3 regions of the Rhizobium sp. PAMB 3174 genome follow, and region 3 is predicted to be linked to each of the others. Evidence: riboswitches for the same ligand, from Rfam matches in the RefSeq annotation. Region 3 holds a riboswitch; each other region holds the start of a gene.
What was found. A riboswitch is a leader RNA that binds a small molecule or an ion and turns the genes downstream of it on or off. The one in region 3 is predicted to bind cobalamin.
Positions count from the first base shown of each region.

Region 1: it holds a riboswitch for cobalamin, as region 3 does, so the genes downstream of both, ACU5AY_RS12190 (energy-coupling factor ABC transporter permease) here and ACU5AY_RS12960 (aromatic ring-hydroxylating oxygenase subunit alpha) in region 3, are expected to answer to the same signal.
Region 2: it holds a riboswitch for cobalamin, as region 3 does, so the genes downstream of both, ACU5AY_RS06180 (CbtB domain-containing protein) here and ACU5AY_RS12960 (aromatic ring-hydroxylating oxygenase subunit alpha) in region 3, are expected to answer to the same signal.

Region 1 covers NZ_CM128608.1:2,527,872-2,533,393, reverse strand. Annotated here, with positions in the region: gene ACU5AY_RS12210 (glycosyltransferase family 4 protein) at 1-581, opposite strand, end outside; gene ACU5AY_RS12205 (copper chaperone PCu(A)C) at 822-1,358, opposite strand; gene ACU5AY_RS12200 (helix-turn-helix domain-containing protein) at 1,412-2,116, opposite strand; gene ACU5AY_RS12195 (hypothetical protein) at 2,211-2,609, opposite strand; cobalamin riboswitch at 2,723-2,944, shown strand; gene ACU5AY_RS12190 (energy-coupling factor ABC transporter permease) at 2,993-3,673, shown strand; gene ACU5AY_RS12185 (NAD(P)/FAD-dependent oxidoreductase) at 3,856-5,073, shown strand; gene ACU5AY_RS12180 (PilZ domain-containing protein) at 5,276-5,494, shown strand.
Region 2 covers NZ_CM128608.1:1,294,458-1,299,979, forward strand. Annotated here, with positions in the region: gene ACU5AY_RS06170 (cobyric acid synthase) at 1-1,188, shown strand, start outside; gene speB (agmatinase) at 1,410-2,375, opposite strand; cobalamin riboswitch at 2,530-2,900, shown strand; gene ACU5AY_RS06180 (CbtB domain-containing protein) at 2,951-3,124, shown strand; gene ACU5AY_RS06185 (CbtA family protein) at 3,143-3,895, shown strand; gene cobU (bifunctional adenosylcobinamide kinase/adenosylcobinamide-phosphate guanylyltransferase) at 3,892-4,419, shown strand; gene cobW (cobalamin biosynthesis protein CobW) at 4,424-5,497, shown strand.
Region 3 covers NZ_CM128608.1:2,686,907-2,692,428, reverse strand. Annotated here, with positions in the region: gene ACU5AY_RS12975 (FAD-binding oxidoreductase) at 1-290, opposite strand, end outside; gene ACU5AY_RS12970 (L-threonylcarbamoyladenylate synthase) at 280-1,287, opposite strand; gene ACU5AY_RS12965 (DUF6656 family protein) at 1,382-2,038, opposite strand; cobalamin riboswitch at 2,215-2,412, shown strand; gene ACU5AY_RS12960 (aromatic ring-hydroxylating oxygenase subunit alpha) at 2,522-3,766, shown strand; gene ACU5AY_RS12955 (2Fe-2S iron-sulfur cluster-binding protein) at 3,766-4,860, shown strand; gene ACU5AY_RS12950 (putative bifunctional diguanylate cyclase/phosphodiesterase) at 4,906-5,522, opposite strand, start outside.

The sequences.
Region 1 (5,522 bases), 160 kb from region 3:
CCAATGTTCGGGTTGAAACGGGACAGGTCGACACCGTTGGGAATGACCTTGATGCGCGCTTCCGGCACATTGTAGTGCGCGATCAGTTCCTGCTTCACGCGCTCCGAAACCGCGACATAGCGCTTGAAGCGCAGGCCGCCGATCATGATGCGGTCGCGCACCGCCACCCAGGCGTGCAGCGGGTTGAAGAGCCACGCCACTTGCCCGGCGCGCCGCTTTTCTCTCAGGCTTTCGGCGTTGACGGCGTGAATGACGACGATATCGCCGACGAGACTGTCACCATGGCTGATGATGATCGAGTTGTCCTTGGCCAATTCGGCGAACTTCGAGGCAATGGCAAATATCGGCACGACGATCATCCGGCCGACATATTTCATGGCGCCGCGTTTGGGGACGCGGGAAAGCCAGCGCACCAGCGGCCTTATCTTCACGCTTGACGGCGTGTCATTGGCATAGGTGGAGCAGACGACGGAATTGGGTTGGCCGAGGCGGCCGAGCGCAAGAGCAAGGTCCCAGGCGACGCGTTCCACGCCACCGACAGTACTGAATTCCTGAATGATCTGTGCGACCTCAAATTCCATGCCCAACTCCAAGACAAACCGTCCCAAAAAGCGCCGGAGGTCGATTAAGGTGTAAGACGCAGCACAGTATGTCCCGTTTTGGGATGTTTCATCCCGGAACACTTTGATATCATAAACTAAATTTAAAGGATGTGAATGGGAAGGCGGCGCTCCCGGACATTAAATTTTCGTTAGGAACGGACGGGTGCGACAGCCGCCAATCCGCTCGGCGGCCGTCGTTTCCGAAGGAATTATCGAGGCTTAGTTGCCCATCTTCGGCATGGCGTCGTGGTTCATGCCGTCCATCGACTTCATATCCATGCCCTTCATGTCGCCGCCATCGTTGCCGCTGGCATTGCCGACTGCGAACTCGACGTCGACGGAGCCGGCCTTTTCGAAGACCAGCGTCGCCTTGACCATGTCGCCCTCCTTGAACGGCTTTTTGACATCCATGAACATCACATGCAGGCCGCCCTTCTTCAGTTCAACGGTCTTGCCGGCCGGGATGGCGATGCCGTCCGGCAGCTCGCGCATCTTCATGACGTTGTTTTCGACCGACATCTCATGCATCTGCACGTTGTCGGACCGGTCGGATTTGATCGCCACCAGCCGGTCGTCCGTGCTGCCGTGATTGATGATCTTCAGATAGCCGCCGCCAACCTTGGCGCCGGGGATCATGGCGCGCGAGTTGGGATGGATGATCTCGAGATCTCCGACCTTGAACTCATGCCCCCAGGCCAGCGGCGCCGTCATGAGCGCGACGATGAGCGTGAGCATACGGATTGTCGTGGTTTGCATGGTGTTTCCTTTTCCTGGATGTTTTGGGTTGAATTGGCTGAAAGCGTGGTTGGTCAGGTGAGGAGCTGCGTTCGCGGCGCAGCCTCGTCGTCGACCGCGCCGGCGATGGCGGCGATCCGCTTGCGGTCTTTGATGGTCACGAGTTCCGGGGTGGAGAAATCGATGAGCCCGGCGCGCTTGAAGCCGTTCAGGTTGCGGCTGACGGTTTCCAGCGTCAGGCCAAGCCAGTCGGCGAGGTCAACCCGCTTGAGGTAGAGGCGAAACGTGCCGGCGGCGGGACGGGCGCCATGGCCACGGCGTCCGAACTGACCGGCGAGATCGAGGATCGCCAAGGCGACCCGCTCCTGCGCCGTCCGGCGGCCGAGCAGGGTGATGTGGTCCTGCAGCCTTTGCGTGAACTCCACGAGCGCCCTGGCTTGGCCGCCGCCGTCGCGTCCATCCTCTGCGATGGTCTCGATCCGGGTGAAGGCGAGCGCCTCGGCGTGACAGCCGAGCTGGTCGGTGACGCCCTTTCCGAACACGCGGCCGGGGCCGAGAATGTCGAGTATCTGGCGGCGTCCGTCCTGCAGGGTCTGGTGCAGCGCCACGCAGCCTTCGCGGATGACGAGGAGTGCCCGTCTTCCCTTGCGTTCGATGGTGATCGCTGACCCGGCTTCGAAGCGGTTGAATGTTTGTGAGTATACGGCGACAAGCGGCCTTTGCGGCCCGTTCGCCGATCGGGCGGACGCGTTCGGGTCCGCGGTGATCCTCTGTAACATGATGTGTCGATCCGGCATGGGCGCCGGCAGAAGCCGTCAGGAGACGGAAGTCCGGCGCGAACTGTGAAAGCGGCCGCGCCAAGGCGGCTGCGGTTCAGACAGAAATGCCGGAAAGGGGAGGGGCGCGCGGTGATGCGTTGGGCGGGAAAAGCTGGCGGTAGAAGGCTTCCCGATAGGCGGGCAGCCGCTCGGTTCCGCTTATACGGACCTGCGGACCGCCGACGGAGGGCGGGACCACGAGCATTGATCCGGCGCTGATGCGGCACGCCTCGCAGCCATGGTCGTGCACATGCTTCTTGCCACCGGCCTCGTCGTCGAGGGCGCTGTCGCAGATGAACGGAATGGTGCCGTCCGGCAGCGCATAGGCGGCCAGTTCGGAGGCGGGTATCTGAGAGGCAAGTACGGGGGATTTATGCGCGAAGCCGATGGCGAACACGGCCAGCGCACACAGAATGTGCAACAGGTTCCTGATCGTCCCGATCCGCCGTTTCATCGATGCCCCACTCGAAAGACGGGCATCGAATATCACCCGGCCTTCGAAATGACAATGCGGCAATTTGGGCGTGCATTTCTGCCTGTCGAGAGTTGAATCGGAAAAATCCCTGCTCTACGACTGGCGGCGATGGTTCCGCCATCTCCCCGAAACAGGGACGGCGGATGAAAAGGGAACATGGTGAGGCGTACCCATCAGGGACCGAGACCATGGCTGCCCCCGCAACTGTGAGCGGCGAATGACGCCTTGATGCCACTGGCTTTGAAGAGAAGTCGGGAAGGCAGGCCGAATGAAGACCCGCGAGCCAGGAGACCTGCCATCATCGCCGGGCATTTCGCCCATTCTCATCACTTGCCGCGCGGTGGGCGCGGAAAGGAGTCAACATGCATATCGAACCCGGCGTCGTCGACGGCGCCAAGATCGTTCTTTCCTACGCAACGGCAGCCGGAGCCCTCGGGCTTGGCCTCAAGATGGCGGTCGACACCGTCCGTCACGATGGCGGCGTCGCAGCGCTTGCCATGCGCAGCACGGTCACGACCGCGCTGGTCTTTTCCTTCTTCCAGGTCCTTCCGCATCATGCGGTCGGCGTTTCCGAGGTGCACCTGATCCTCGGCTCGACGCTGCTGTTGATGTTCGGGGCGGGGCCGGCGGCGATCGGCCTGGCGCTGGGGCTCTTGATCCAGGGCGTCTTCTTCGCGCCCTTCGACCTGCCACAATACGGCATGAACGTCACCACGCTGCTCGTGCCGCTCTGGGCCATCAGCGCGGTCGCGCGCCGCATCATTCCTGCCCGCACGGCCTATGTCGACGTGACCTACAAGCAGGCGCTGGCGCTTTCGACCACCTATCAGGGCGGCATCGTTGCCTGGGTCGCCTTCTGGGCGCTCTACGGCCAGGGCTTCGGTGCTCAGAACCTTGCCGCCGTCGGTTCGTTCGGCGTCGCCTATATGAGTGTCGTGCTCATCGAGCCGCTGATCGACCTCGCCGTGCTTGCCGCCGCCAAGTCCTTCAACAAGGCAAGCCGCGGCCCGCTTTTCGCGCGTCGCCTGCATCAGGCCGGCTGATCCCGGTCCGACGAAACCGGAAGGGCGCGGACTGTGGACTGCGCCTTTCCCTCTTCGAAGGCCCGGGCTTCACGCCAGAGACACGCGCGTTTGATGGCCGGCCCCTTGGCGTTCGGGCGGCGATGCGCTAGACCTTCATCTTGGTAAATTCGTTTCTATACTAACGATATGTGGAGGGTGCCATGGCTGGCAGGCTGGTGATCGTCGGGGCAGGGCAGGCGGGCTTCGCGCTGGCGGCCAAGTTGAGGGCCCTGAAGGACGAACGTCCGATCACGATCCTCGGCGCCGAGGCGAGCCTTCCCTACCAGCGCCCGCCGCTGTCCAAGAAATATCTTCTCGGCGAGATGACCTTCGACCGCCTGCTGTTCCGGCCGGAAAGCTGGTTCGCCGACAACAACGTCGACATCCGCCTGTCTGCCTGGGTTGAGGAGATCGACCGGGCCGCGAAGACTGTCCGCCTGCAGGACGGCACGCGGGTCGAATACGAGACGCTGGCGCTTGCCACCGGCGCCACGCCGCGCAAGCTGCCGGAAGCGATTGGCGGCGAGCTCGCCGGCGTCTTCACCGTCCGCGACAAGGATGATTGCGACCGGCTTGCGGAGGCGATGACGCCCCGCCGCCGGCTGCTCGTCATCGGCGGCGGCTACATCGGCCTGGAGGCGGCAGCCGTCGCCCGCAAGCTCGGCCTCGAGGTCACCGTCATCGAAATGGCGGACCGCATCCTCAAGCGCGTCGCGGCGAAGGAAACCGCCGACATCATGCGCGCCGTCCACGAAAGCCACGGCGTCGTCATTCGCGAGGAAACCGGCCTGCATCGCCTGATCGGCGAGGACGGCAAGGTAACCGGCGCCGAACTCTCGGACGGCTCCACCATTCCCGTCGATCTCGTCGTCGTCGGCATCGGCGTCACGCCCAACGATCGCGCCGCCGCGATGGCTGGTCTTGCCGTCGCCAACGGGATCGTCGTGGATGCGCACTGCCGGACCTCCGATCCGTCCATCTACGCCATGGGCGACTGCGTGGTCTTTCCATGGCAGGGCGAGGAGATCCGCCTCGAAAGCGTCCAGAACGCCGTCGACCAGGCCGAGGCCGCCGCGGCCGTCATGGCCGGCGGCGATGCGGCATACGACCCGAAACCATGGTTCTGGTCGGACCAGTACGACGTCAAGCTGCAGATCGCCGGCTTCAACAGGGGCTACGACGAAACCCTGCTGCGCCCCGGCCAACGGGAAGGCGCCGCTTCCGTCTGGTATTTCCGCGATGGACGCCTGATCGCCGTCGACGCGATCAACGATGCCAAGGCCTATGTGACCGGCAAGAAGATGCTGGAGAGCGGCATCAACCCGGACAAGAGCGTGCTCGCCGATCCGGCCTCGGACCTGAAGGCATTGCTGGGCTGAGGCCTCGGCCCGCGTCTTGTGTCCCGATTTGCGACTTTGACCCCGCCATTTTGCGGCAAATGCGGGTATCGTTAAAACCATGCAGCCCCTGTTTGCAGATCTTTAAGGTATCGAGACTTAAATCATTGGCATTCAATGACATGACGTCAGGAACGGGCAAATGGAAAGCGGGAACACAGAAGAAAGACGCAGGGAGCACCGGATGCGGTCGCTCAAGGCGGGACGCATCGTTTTCAATCACGAATACAGCACCATCAACTGCACGGTGCGCAACATGTCGGCAACGGGCGCCAAGCTGCTCGTCGAAAACGCAATGCAGATCCCCGAGACGTTCGAACTCGTCTTATCCGACGACACCCGGCATGCCTGCGAGATCAAGTGGCGCAAGCTGAAGGAAATCGGCGTCGCATTCGTCTCCTGAGATCGCCTCGCAATTTTTCCTAAAAAAT
Region 2 (5,522 bases), 1.4 Mb from region 3:
CAGGGCCGGGTGTTCGGCCAGGCGAAAGGGCGCGATTACCAGCGGCTGAAGCCGCAGCTTCTCGACGCGGTTCTGGAGAGCTTCCGGATTACCGGCGAGGGCGCCGACCTCGTCATCGTCGAGGGGGCTGGTTCGCCTGCGGAAATCAACCTCAGGGCCGGCGACATCGCCAATATGGGTTTTGCGACGCGGGCGAATGTGCCGGTGGTGCTGGTCGGCGATATCGACCGGGGCGGGGTGATCGCCTCGCTGGTCGGCTCGCATGCCATCTTGCCGGAAGAAGACCGGGCGATGATCGCTGGCTACATAATCAACAAGTTTCGCGGCGACGTATCACTCTTCGGTGACGGCATTACCGCGATCGGGGAATTTACAGGCTGGCCGTGCTTCGGCGTGGTGCCGTGGCTGAAGTCGGCGGCGCGCCTGCCGGCGGAAGATTCCGTCGTGCTGGAGCGGCTGGCGCGGCATGGGACGGGCGCGTTGAAAGTGGCCGTGCCGGTCCTGTCGCGCATCGCCAATTTCGACGATCTGGACCCGCTGGCCGCGGAAGACGATGTCGAGTTGGTCTTCGTCAGGTCGGGCGAACGCATTCCCGACGACGCGGGCCTGGTCGTGATTCCCGGTTCGAAGTCCACGATCGGTGACCTTGCGGATTTTCGCGCGCAAGGCTGGGACGCAGACATCGTCCGCCACCATCGACGTGGCGGACGGGTGATCGGCATTTGCGGCGGCTACCAGATGCTGGGGACAATGGTTTTCGATCCGGACGGGATCGAGGGAGACGTGCGCGCGGCGCCGGGCCTCGGTCTTCTCGACGTCGAAACGGTGATGGCGCCGGAGAAGACCGTGCGCAATTCGTCGGCCTGGTCGACGGAGTATGATGCGCCACTCGCAGGTTACGAAATCCACCTCGGGGAAACGAAGGGACCGGACTGCGCCCGGGTGCCGGTGACAATCGACGGCCGGCCGGACGGGGCCATGTCGGCGGACGGCAAGGTGATGGGGACCTATCTGCATGGCCTCTTTTCCAGCGACGCCTACCGCGCCGGCCTGCTGTCGAGCTTCGGGCTTTCGGGCGAACGCACGAACTATGCCGCCAGCGTCGACGCGGCGCTCGACGAGGTGGCGGCGGAGCTGGAGGCGGTCCTGGACAAGGACTGGCTCGATGGGGTGATGCGGGTTGGGTGACGCGGGCGAGTGACATCGCGAACCCCCACTCTTGGAATTTCTAACACTTAGCTGGCGCTAAGATGTTGAAGTTCCATTCTCCCCCGCCAAGGGGGAGATGGGGGCGTTCCGCATACGCTGTGCCCAACCTCTACCCTTGCGGGAGAGGAAGAAAAATCAGCGTCTTAGCATTAGCTAAGTGCTAGATTTTTCAGGTGAGGGGATCGCTATTGGGCGCAACGTCACTCACCAGCCCTCAACTTCCGGAAATGAAAGATCCGGCCGATGGTGTTCAACAACACCTGCGCCGCCAGGATCGCCGTGGTGCCGGTGTGGTCGTAGTCGGGTGCGACCTCGACGAGGTCGATGCCGACGACGTTGCCGCGCTCGGCGAGGCCGGCGATGATGTCGAGCACCTCGTAGTAGAGGAAGCCGCCGTGACTTGGCGTGCCGGTGCCGGGCGCGATCGACGGGTCGAAACCGTCGATGTCGATCGTCAGATAATAGTTCACGCCCGCCGGAATGCGCTCAAGCAGGGCCTCGGTTCCGAGCCTGCGCGCGCCGCGCACGGTGATGATGTCCGAGCCCATCGAGATCGCCGTCTCGTATCCTTCCTTCGCGGTCGAGGACACGTTGCGGATGCCGATCTGGGAGAGGCCGGTGACATAGTCCTTTTCAGCCGCGCGGCGCATCGGGTTGCCGTGACCGTTGCGCACGCCATGCCGCTCGTCGACGAAGTCGAGATGGGCGTCGATCTGCACGAGATGGATCGGCCCCTGATCGGAAAAGGCATTGATGCAGGGGATGTTGATCGAATGATCGCCACCCAGCACCATGGGCAGCGCGCCGGCGGCGAGGATGGCGCGCACGCCCTTCTCGATGTTGGCGTGGCTCATCTCGGTATTGGTATGGATGATGTCCGCGTCACCGATGTCGACGATCGTCACGTCGTCGAGATAGGTGACGCCGTCGTCGTGATCGTATGCGCCGGCATGACCAAAGGAAAACAGCGTCGAAGCCTCGCGGATCGCCCGCGGTCCGAACCGCGCGCCGGCCCGCCATTGCGTGCCGAAGTCGAAGGGGGCGCCCATGACGGCGACATCGGCGGCAATCTTCGACCAGTCCGGCTCGTAGGGACGCTTGCCGAAGGTGGAAATGCCGACGAAGGGCAGGTTCAACCGTCCGGTCTCATAGCTGTTTTCCGTCATGCGCGGTCCTTTGCGGTCTTGGGGTCTTCCCACAGGGAAGGTTGCACCGGATTGGCGGTCGGGCAAGCGGGATTTGAGGCTTTCCTTCAATCCGCGGTCAGAGAACAGTCTCTGTCGCTTCCACGCAATTGACAGGCGGCAAGGGAATCCATAATCATCTGCAATTACGGATGGTTCCCGAACGGCAATCGCCAATCGGGATCAAAAGGGAATGTGACGGGACGGACCCAAGCAGGGCGTTCCAATCGCAGCCGACCCCGCGACTGTAGAGTGGCGAGGGTCTTCCGTTCCACCGAAGGGCCGCACTGCCGGCTGTCTGCGCTATCGGCAGACGGGCAGGAAAGATCTTCGGCGGAAAAAGCCACTGGAGTGGCAGTCGCGTGAACCGGGGTTGGACGCCTCTATTGTCTACGAATCGTCCGCCTTTCGCGATCTGCCATCAAACTCCGGGAAGGCGAGGGAGACCTGCTGGCAGAAATGCCTGAAACCGCGAGCCAGGAGACCTGCCATATCGTGCCGGGCATTCGCCCAAACCTCGGAGGAGGCTCCTCCAGTATGCCAGCACGGAGGTTGTCATGGCTACGATCGCATCTTCTTCTACCCTCTCGGTTTCCGACCGCCAGAAGGCCGGTTTCATCGCGCTGCTTCTCGGCGCGTTCCTGGTGTTCGGCGTCGGTCTCGCGCATTCGGCGGTTCTGCACGATACCGCCCATGACGTGCGCCACTCCTATGGCTTTCCCTGCCACTAAGGACGAAGGTCACCTGTCATGATTGTCAAATATCTCCTGGCCGCTCTGGTGGCCGGGCTTGTTGCCGGTGGTGTGATGACCGTCGCGCAGCAGGTCAAAGTCGTGCCTCTTATTCTTCACGCAGAGGAATATGAAGGCGGAGCGTCCGAGCACGAGCATTCCGCAAAGGCTGAGAACTCGACATTCGGCGAACTCGCCGGATCGCTTTTCCTGCCGTCTGCAGCTTTCGCGCATGGCGCGGAAGACGATGGCCACGACGAGAGCGGCATGCTCTTCGGCGTCAGCCGTTTTGGCGGCACTCTGATGGCCAACCTTGTGGCCGGTGCCGGTTTTGCCTTGCTGCTTGCCGGCATCAGTCTTGTCTCCGGCCGCGACATCACGCTTGCGAACGGCATCTTCTGGGGCGCCTGCGCCTGGCTGGCCGTTCACCTGCTGCCGTCCCTCGGCCTGCCGCCGGAACTGCCGGGGTTCCCTGCCGCCGATCTCGACGCCCGCCAGATCTGGTGGCTGAGCGCGGTGGTGCTTTCGGGTGCCGGCATCTGGCTTCTGGCCCTGCGTGAAGAGGCCTGGGCCAAGGTTCTCGGCCTCGTGCTGATCGCCGCGCCGCATCTCTGGGGCGCGCCGCAACCCGAAAGCATCGACAGCAACGTCCCGGCGATCCTCGCCGCCGAGTTCGCTGTCGCGGCACTGGCGACGACGCTGGTCTTCTGGCTGGTGCTTGGCCTGCTGATGGGCCTTGCCAACCGCAAGATCGCCGGAGCTGCCGCATGACGACGACACCGCCCGGCGCCGTCCTGGTGCTGGGCGGCGCCCGTTCGGGCAAGTCGCGGTTCGCCGAGGGGCTTGCCCGACAGTCCGGCCTCGACCGGCATTATCTGGCGACGGGCCAAGCCTATGACGACGAGATGCGTGACCGCATCGCGCGCCACAAGCAGGAGCGAGCCGGTGACGGCTGGACGACGCATGAGGAGCCGGTCGATCTCATCGGTAGCCTGCGCTCGGTCGATGATCCGGGGCGTGTTATTCTCGTCGATTGCCTGACGCTCTGGGTCTCGAACCTGATGATGGCGGCGGCCGATATCGATGCCGCCTCGCGCGCGCTGGCCGACTACCTGCCGCAGGCGAGGAGCCGGATCATCCTGGTGTCGAACGAGGTCGGCCTCGGCATCGTGCCGGAGAACGCCATGGCGCGGGCCTTTCGCGATCACGCCGGCAGGCTCCACCAGATGGCCGCGGAGACAGCGGCCGAAGTCTATTTTATCGCGGCGGGATTGCCGCTGAAAATGAAGGGTTAGGATCATGATGAAGGAAAAAATCCCGGCAACGGTGATCACCGGCTTTCTCGGCGCCGGCAAGACGACGATGATCCGCAACATGCTGATGAATGCCAATGGCCGAAAGATCGCGCTGATCATCAACGAATTCGGCGATCTCGGCGTCGATGGCGAGGTGCTGAAGGGCTGCGGGGCGGAAAACTGCACCGAGGACGACATCGTCGAGCTCAACAATGGTTGCATCTGCTGCACCGTCGCAGACGATTTCATTCCGGCGATGACGAAGCTTCTGGAGCGCAAGAACCGCCCCGATCACATCGTCATCGAGACCTCCGGCCTGGCGCTGCCGCAGCCGCTGGTCGCCGCCTTCAACTGGCCGGACATCAAGACGCAGGTCACGGTCGACGGCGTCGTGACCGTGGTCGACAGCGCCGCGGTCGCCGCCGGCCGCTTCGCCGACGATCACGACAAGGTTGACGCACTGCGCGTGCAGGACGACAACCTGGATCACGAGAGCCCGCTGGAAGAACTGTTCGAGGACCAGCTGACCGCCGCCGACCTGATCATCCTCAACAAGGCAGATCTGCTCGACGCTGCCGGTATCGCCATGGTGCGCGAGACGGTGACCAACGCGATTTCGCGCAAGCCGAAAATGGTGGAGGCGCGCGGCGGCGAGGTGCCGTCTGCCGTGCTGCTCGGCATCGGCGCGGGCACGGAGGACGACATCGTCAACCGCAAGTCCCACCATGAACTGGAGCATGAGGCGCTGCATGCTTCCGGCGAGGAACACGATCATCATCACGATCATGACGAGTTCGAAAGCTTCGTCGTCGAGCTGGGCGCGCTTGCCGATCCGGCCGCCTTCGTCGAGAAGCTGAAAGACGTCATCGATGCGCATGACGTGCTGCGGCTGAAGGGCTTCGTCGAAGTGCCCGGCAAGGCCATGCGCCTCGTCATCCAGGCCGTCGGAAGCCGGATCGAGCATTATTTCGACCGGCCGTGGAAGCCGGGCGAGACCAAGGGCTCGCGCCTCGTGGTGATCGGTCTTCACGAAATCGACGAGGATGCCGTGCGTGCTGCCATCGCCGCCGCGGCATAAGAGAATGGCAAAGCCGTTGAGCGCG
Region 3 (5,522 bases):
AAGGACAGGATGACCTCGCGTCCGTCGGTCGCCGGCACCTGGCCGCCGACATGCCCGGTATTGCCGCCTTGCGGCACGATCGGCGTTCCCGTTTGCGTGGCGAGCGCCAGAATCTGCGAGACCTCCTCGATGGAGCCCGGCAGCAGCACCAGCGGCGACTTGCGGAAATAGAGGCCGCGATCTTCGGTCACGAACGGCTTGATGTCCGAAGCCTCGGTGATCGCATGGCGCTCGCCGACGATGGCCGCAAAACGGCTCAGGAGCGCGGGCGAAAGGGGCTCACTGGTCATCGTGCGTCTTTCCTGTGGTTTCGGGCGTGCGCGGCGCGGCGGCGCGTGCCAGGCGGTCATTGATCGCTTCGCCGAGCCCGTGGCCGGGGATGGCAGTAACCGCAATCGTCTTCGCGCCCGTCGCGTCCGCTTCCTTCATCATGCCGAACAGGCTCGCCGCCGCCTCGGCAAGATCGCCGGACGGGCTCAAGTCGAAGATGCCGAGCGCATATTCGATGCCGGGCAGGCGTTTGCCGCCAAAGGTCAGCAACGCTTCGCCCGGCAGCAGCATGTCTGCCATCAGCCGCATGGAGGCGCCCGGCGCATAATGGGAGAGCAGCATGCCCGGCGCTTCGATCTCGGCATTCGTGCCGTCATGGCGCACGACCTCGAGGCCGGTCGCCGCGGCGATCTCTTCGGCGCTGATGCCGCCCGGACGCAGCAGCCGGATGACGTCGCCGTCGACCTTGACGATGGTCGATTCCAGCCCGACCTTCGCGGGGCCGCCGTCGAGGATGAGATCGATCCTCTCGCCGAGATCCTCGTCCACATGGACGGCGGTCGTCGGGCTGATCTTGCCGGACGTGTTGGCCGAGGGGGCTGCGAGCGGACGGTCGAAAGCCTTGATCAGCGAGGCGGAAAAACCGCGCGGGACACGCACGCCGACGGTCTCCAGCCCGGCGGTTGCGAGGGGATGGACGCCGGAGCCTTCCTTCAGCGGCAGGATGAGCGTCAACGGCCCGGGCCAGAAGGCGTCCGCCAGTTGCGCCGAAACGGGGTCGAAGGTCGCATAGCGTTCCGCCATCGCCTTGTCGGCCATGTGGCAGATCAGCGGATTGAAGCGCGGCCTGCCCTTGGTCTCGTATATGGCGGTGACGGCCGCTGGGTTGGTCGCATCCGCCGCCAGCCCATAGACCGTCTCGGTCGGCATGGCGATCGGCCGGCCGGCCTCCAGCAGAGGCAGGGCCGCGGCAATCGCCTCGTCGGGATTTCGGGTGATGTCGATAATGCGGGCCATGGCTCACCGGTCTTCGGAATGCGCATGTCCTTAGCCCGGAACGGCCGGGTGTTCAACTGCGTCCGATCGGAGCAGGGTAGGGGAACCGGGTGCGTCAGAGCGCCTGAATGATTCGCCTCAGTGCCTCGTCGCGGGCGCCGAGCAGGAGGACGTTCTTGACCGCTTCCTTCTTCTCGTGCGTCTGGAAGAGGATGCCGCCATTGTTGATGCTGCGGTCGATCTGCAGGCGTGGCGGCGCCGGCAGCTGTGCCATCGCCGTCCGTGGCTTGGTCTGCGCCGGCCTTTCTGCGGGGACCGGCTGGTTCTGGTTGACCGCCACGGCGAAGTACATGCGCGGATATTTGAGGTTCAGACGCCCGAAGAAGGCGTCCGTGCCGCCGATTTCGGAGAAGAAGTTGGCGATGTAGAAGGCCCAGATGACCTCGTTGAAGCGCGGATGGTTCGTCCGCGCGGCCGTGATGTGACAATAGCCGAGATGCGGGCTCTGCTCGAACGTGCGGTGAAAGATAATCTTCGGAAACTGGATCGACTTGTGAAACCGGTTCAACCGTTCATGGGTCCGTTCGCCGGCGGACATCAGCATCTTGCCCGTGCGCTGGGCGACCTCCTCGTAGGTGAGGTAGCGCCGTTCCTCTTCCAGCCAGTTTTCCTTGCTGCGCACGATGCGGCCGGTGCGCAGGAACTCGGAGTGAACCGCCTGTCCGGGAAGCTTCGGCTTTTTCTCCGCTGCCTGGTAATATCTGGTCTTCATGGCTTCGGACACGTGCAGGGCTCCGCTATGGTCCATCATCGTCGCAAAACGTGGTTAACCGCCGGTTAAGAGCCGTCCTCGACCGCTTGCCTGTCCCGTCTGCGACGTTCTTGCGTGTCGTCAATTGTCGTGTCGCGTGTCGCTGGCAGCGTGTCTGCGACATCGGTTCCCAACTATAGTGTGTTCAGGCTCAAGGTCTCGCCCTGCTAGGGAGGGCGGAAAATTGGGAAAGCCGGTGAAAATCCGGCGCTGCCTAGCAACGGTATAAGAGCTTGAAACTGGCGCAAGAACCACCGGCATGGTCCGGAACGGCCAGTTCCCGCAGCGACGGGAGGCTCTTCAGCCCGGAAACCAGCCTGAAGCATGGATTTTGAAACTTGGCCGCAGCAACCGGCCGGGGTCTCCAACTGTCGGTGCTCCCAGCCGGCCGTGACCTGTCGGTTGTCTGCATCACTGATTTTTTTTGGCGCATGAGGATGGGTCATGGATATTCGTAACACTGTGCTGCGGCAATTGAACAACCGTCGCGAAGGCTTCAGCCTGGAGCAGGCCTTCTACACCGATCCGGATTATTTCAAGCTGGATATGGAAACGATCTGGTATCGCGACTGGCTCTTCATCGGCCATGACTGCGAAATCCCGAAGGCAGGCAATTTCTTCACCGTTCAGGTCGGCGATTATCCGGTCGTCGTCGTGCGTGGCCGCGACGGTGTCATCCGCGCCCTGCACAATTCCTGCCGTCACCGCGGTTCGCGCGTCTGCAACACCGAGCGCGGCGCCTCCGCCAAGCTCGTTTGCCCGTACCACCAGTGGACCTACGAACTCGACGGCTCGCTGCTGTTTGCCCGGCAGATGGGTGACGACTTCGACAAGTCGCAGTTTTCGCTGAAGAAAATGCATTGCGAAACGGTGGCCGGCTACATCTTCGTCTGTCTCGCCAAGGTCGCTCCCGACTTTGAACCCGTCCGCGCAATGGTCGATGCCTATGTCGGGCCGCACCGTCTCAAGGAAGCCAAGATCGCCCACCAGTCGACCATTATCGAGAAGGGCAACTGGAAGCTCGTCTGGGAAAACAACCGCGAATGCTACCACTGCGCCGGCAACCATCCGGAGCTCTGCCGCACATACCCGGAAGCCCCGTCGGTTACCGGCACGCAGGGCGCGGGCGATGACCCTGTCATCGCTGCCCACTGGAAGCATTGCGAGGACGCCGGCCTGCCGAGCCAGTTCAAGATGCATGACAGCGGCCAGTTCCGCGCCGCCCGCATGCCACTGATCGAAGGCGCCGTCAGCTACACCATGTCCGGCAAGCCGGCAGTCAAGAAGCCGCTGTCCTCTGACGTCACCGTCGGCAACATCGGCACCATGCTGCTGTTCCATTATCCGACCACCTGGAACCACATGCTGGGCGATCACGCGATCTCCTTCCGCGTGCTGCCGCTTGGTCCGGAAGAGACCATGGTCACGACCAAGTGGCTGGTGAACAAGGATGCCGTCGAGGGCGTCGACTACGACCTCGAGGAGCTGACCCACGTCTGGAACGAGACCAATGACCAGGACCGTCGCATCGTCGAGGAAAACGCCTTCGGCATCCGTTCGCCGGCCTATGAGCCCGGTCCGTATTCGCCCGACCATGAAGGCGGCGTCATGCAGTTCGTCGAGTGGTACACCAACTTCATGATCGACCGCCTGCAGGGCGATCAGACCAAGCTGTCGGTTGTCGCGTAATGAGCAGCGTGAAAAAAGCTCCCTTCAAGCATGTCGACGAAATGCTCCCCTGGAGCGACAATGAAGACATGCTGGAATGTGTTGGCTGGACGCCGGAAGCGCCGGACACGATGACCTTCACCTTCCGGGCGGACAAGGAGAACCGCTGGTTCCGCTATCTGCCCGGCCAGTTCGTCACGCTGGAACTGCCGGTCGGACCGGAACCGGTGCTGCGCACCTACACGCTGTCGTCCAGCCCGTCGCGGCCCTTCATGCTGGCCGTCACGGTCAAGGCGCAGAAGGACAGCATCGGTACCCGCTGGATGCAGGAAAGCCTCTATCCGGGCATGAAGATCAAGGCGCACGGTCCGCGCGGGGATTTCTCCTATGTCCGTCATCCGGGCGAGAAGTACCTGTTCATCTCGGCCGGCTCCGGCATCACGCCGATGATGTCGATGACCCGCGACCTCGGCGACCGCGAACCGGACAGCGACATCGCCTTCATCCACTGCGCCCGTTCGCCGAACGACATCATCTTCCGCTCGGAGCTGGAGTACAAGGCGCGCTACATGCCGAACTTCTCGCTCGGCCTGATCGTCGAGCAGCTGGAGCGTTCGCAGTTCTGGTCGGGCCTGAAGGGCCGGGTCGACAAGGCCAAGATCGCGCTGCTGGCGCCGGACTTCCTTGACCGCACGGTGTTCTGCTGCGGACCCGAGCCGTTCATGGCGACGGTGCGGGAATCGCTGGAGACCGCCGGCTTCGACATGAGCCGCTATCACCAGGAGGCCTTCGCGACGGCCGCCCCGATCGCCGACATGCCGATCGTCGTCAACGAGGACAAGGACGAGGAACCGTCGTTCAAGGTGCGCTTCGCCGACAGCGGCAAGAATGTCGAGTGTCAGCCGGGCTTTACCGTGCTGCAGACGGCCCGTGCCAACGGCGTGCGCATCGGCGCGGCCTGCGAATCCGGCATCTGTGGCACCTGCCGGGTCAAGTGCCTGTCGGGCAAGGTCGATATGCAGCACAATGGCGGCATTCTCGACGACGAGATCGACGAGGGCTACATCCTCGCCTGCTGCTCGCGTCCCTTGACGGATGTCGAGATCGAGGCCTGACAAAGGCCTCGATCAACTTCGAGCAGCGCGGAGCCGGCTGGACCGTCAGATGGTCGTCGGCACCCGCAGCTCGAAATCGGCCAAAGTCATCGGACGGCCGAAATAGTAGCCCTGGAGGGCGCTGCAGCCGCAGTCGAGCATGAAGCGGTATTGCGCCTCCGTCTCCACGCCTTCCGCCAGCACGTCGAGGCTCAGATCGTGCCCCATCTGGACGATGGTCTTGGCAAGCGAGGCGTCGAGTTCGTTTTCCGACACGCCGCGTACGAAGCTGCGATCGATCTTCAATTGCGTGAGCGGCAGTCTGCGCAGATAGCTCAGCGACGAGTAGCCGGTGCCGAAGTCGTCGAGCGAAATGCCGATGCCGATATCCTGCAGGGCCGTCATCTTGGCGGCCAGCCCTTCGACATCGGCGACGAACACGCTTTCCGTCAGCTCCAGCTTCAGCCGCTTAGGATCGACGCCATAGGTCCTGACGGTACCCTCCACCAGTTGCACGAAATCCGTCAGCAGAAACTGGTCGGCGGTGATGTTGATCGCCAGCGTCAGGTGCCTTGTGCTGGCGTTGGCGTTCCACGCCGACAACGTCTGGCACGCTTCCTTCAGCACCCAGCTGCCGATCTTCGGCATGATGCCACTGCGCTCGGCGAGCGGAATGAACTCGG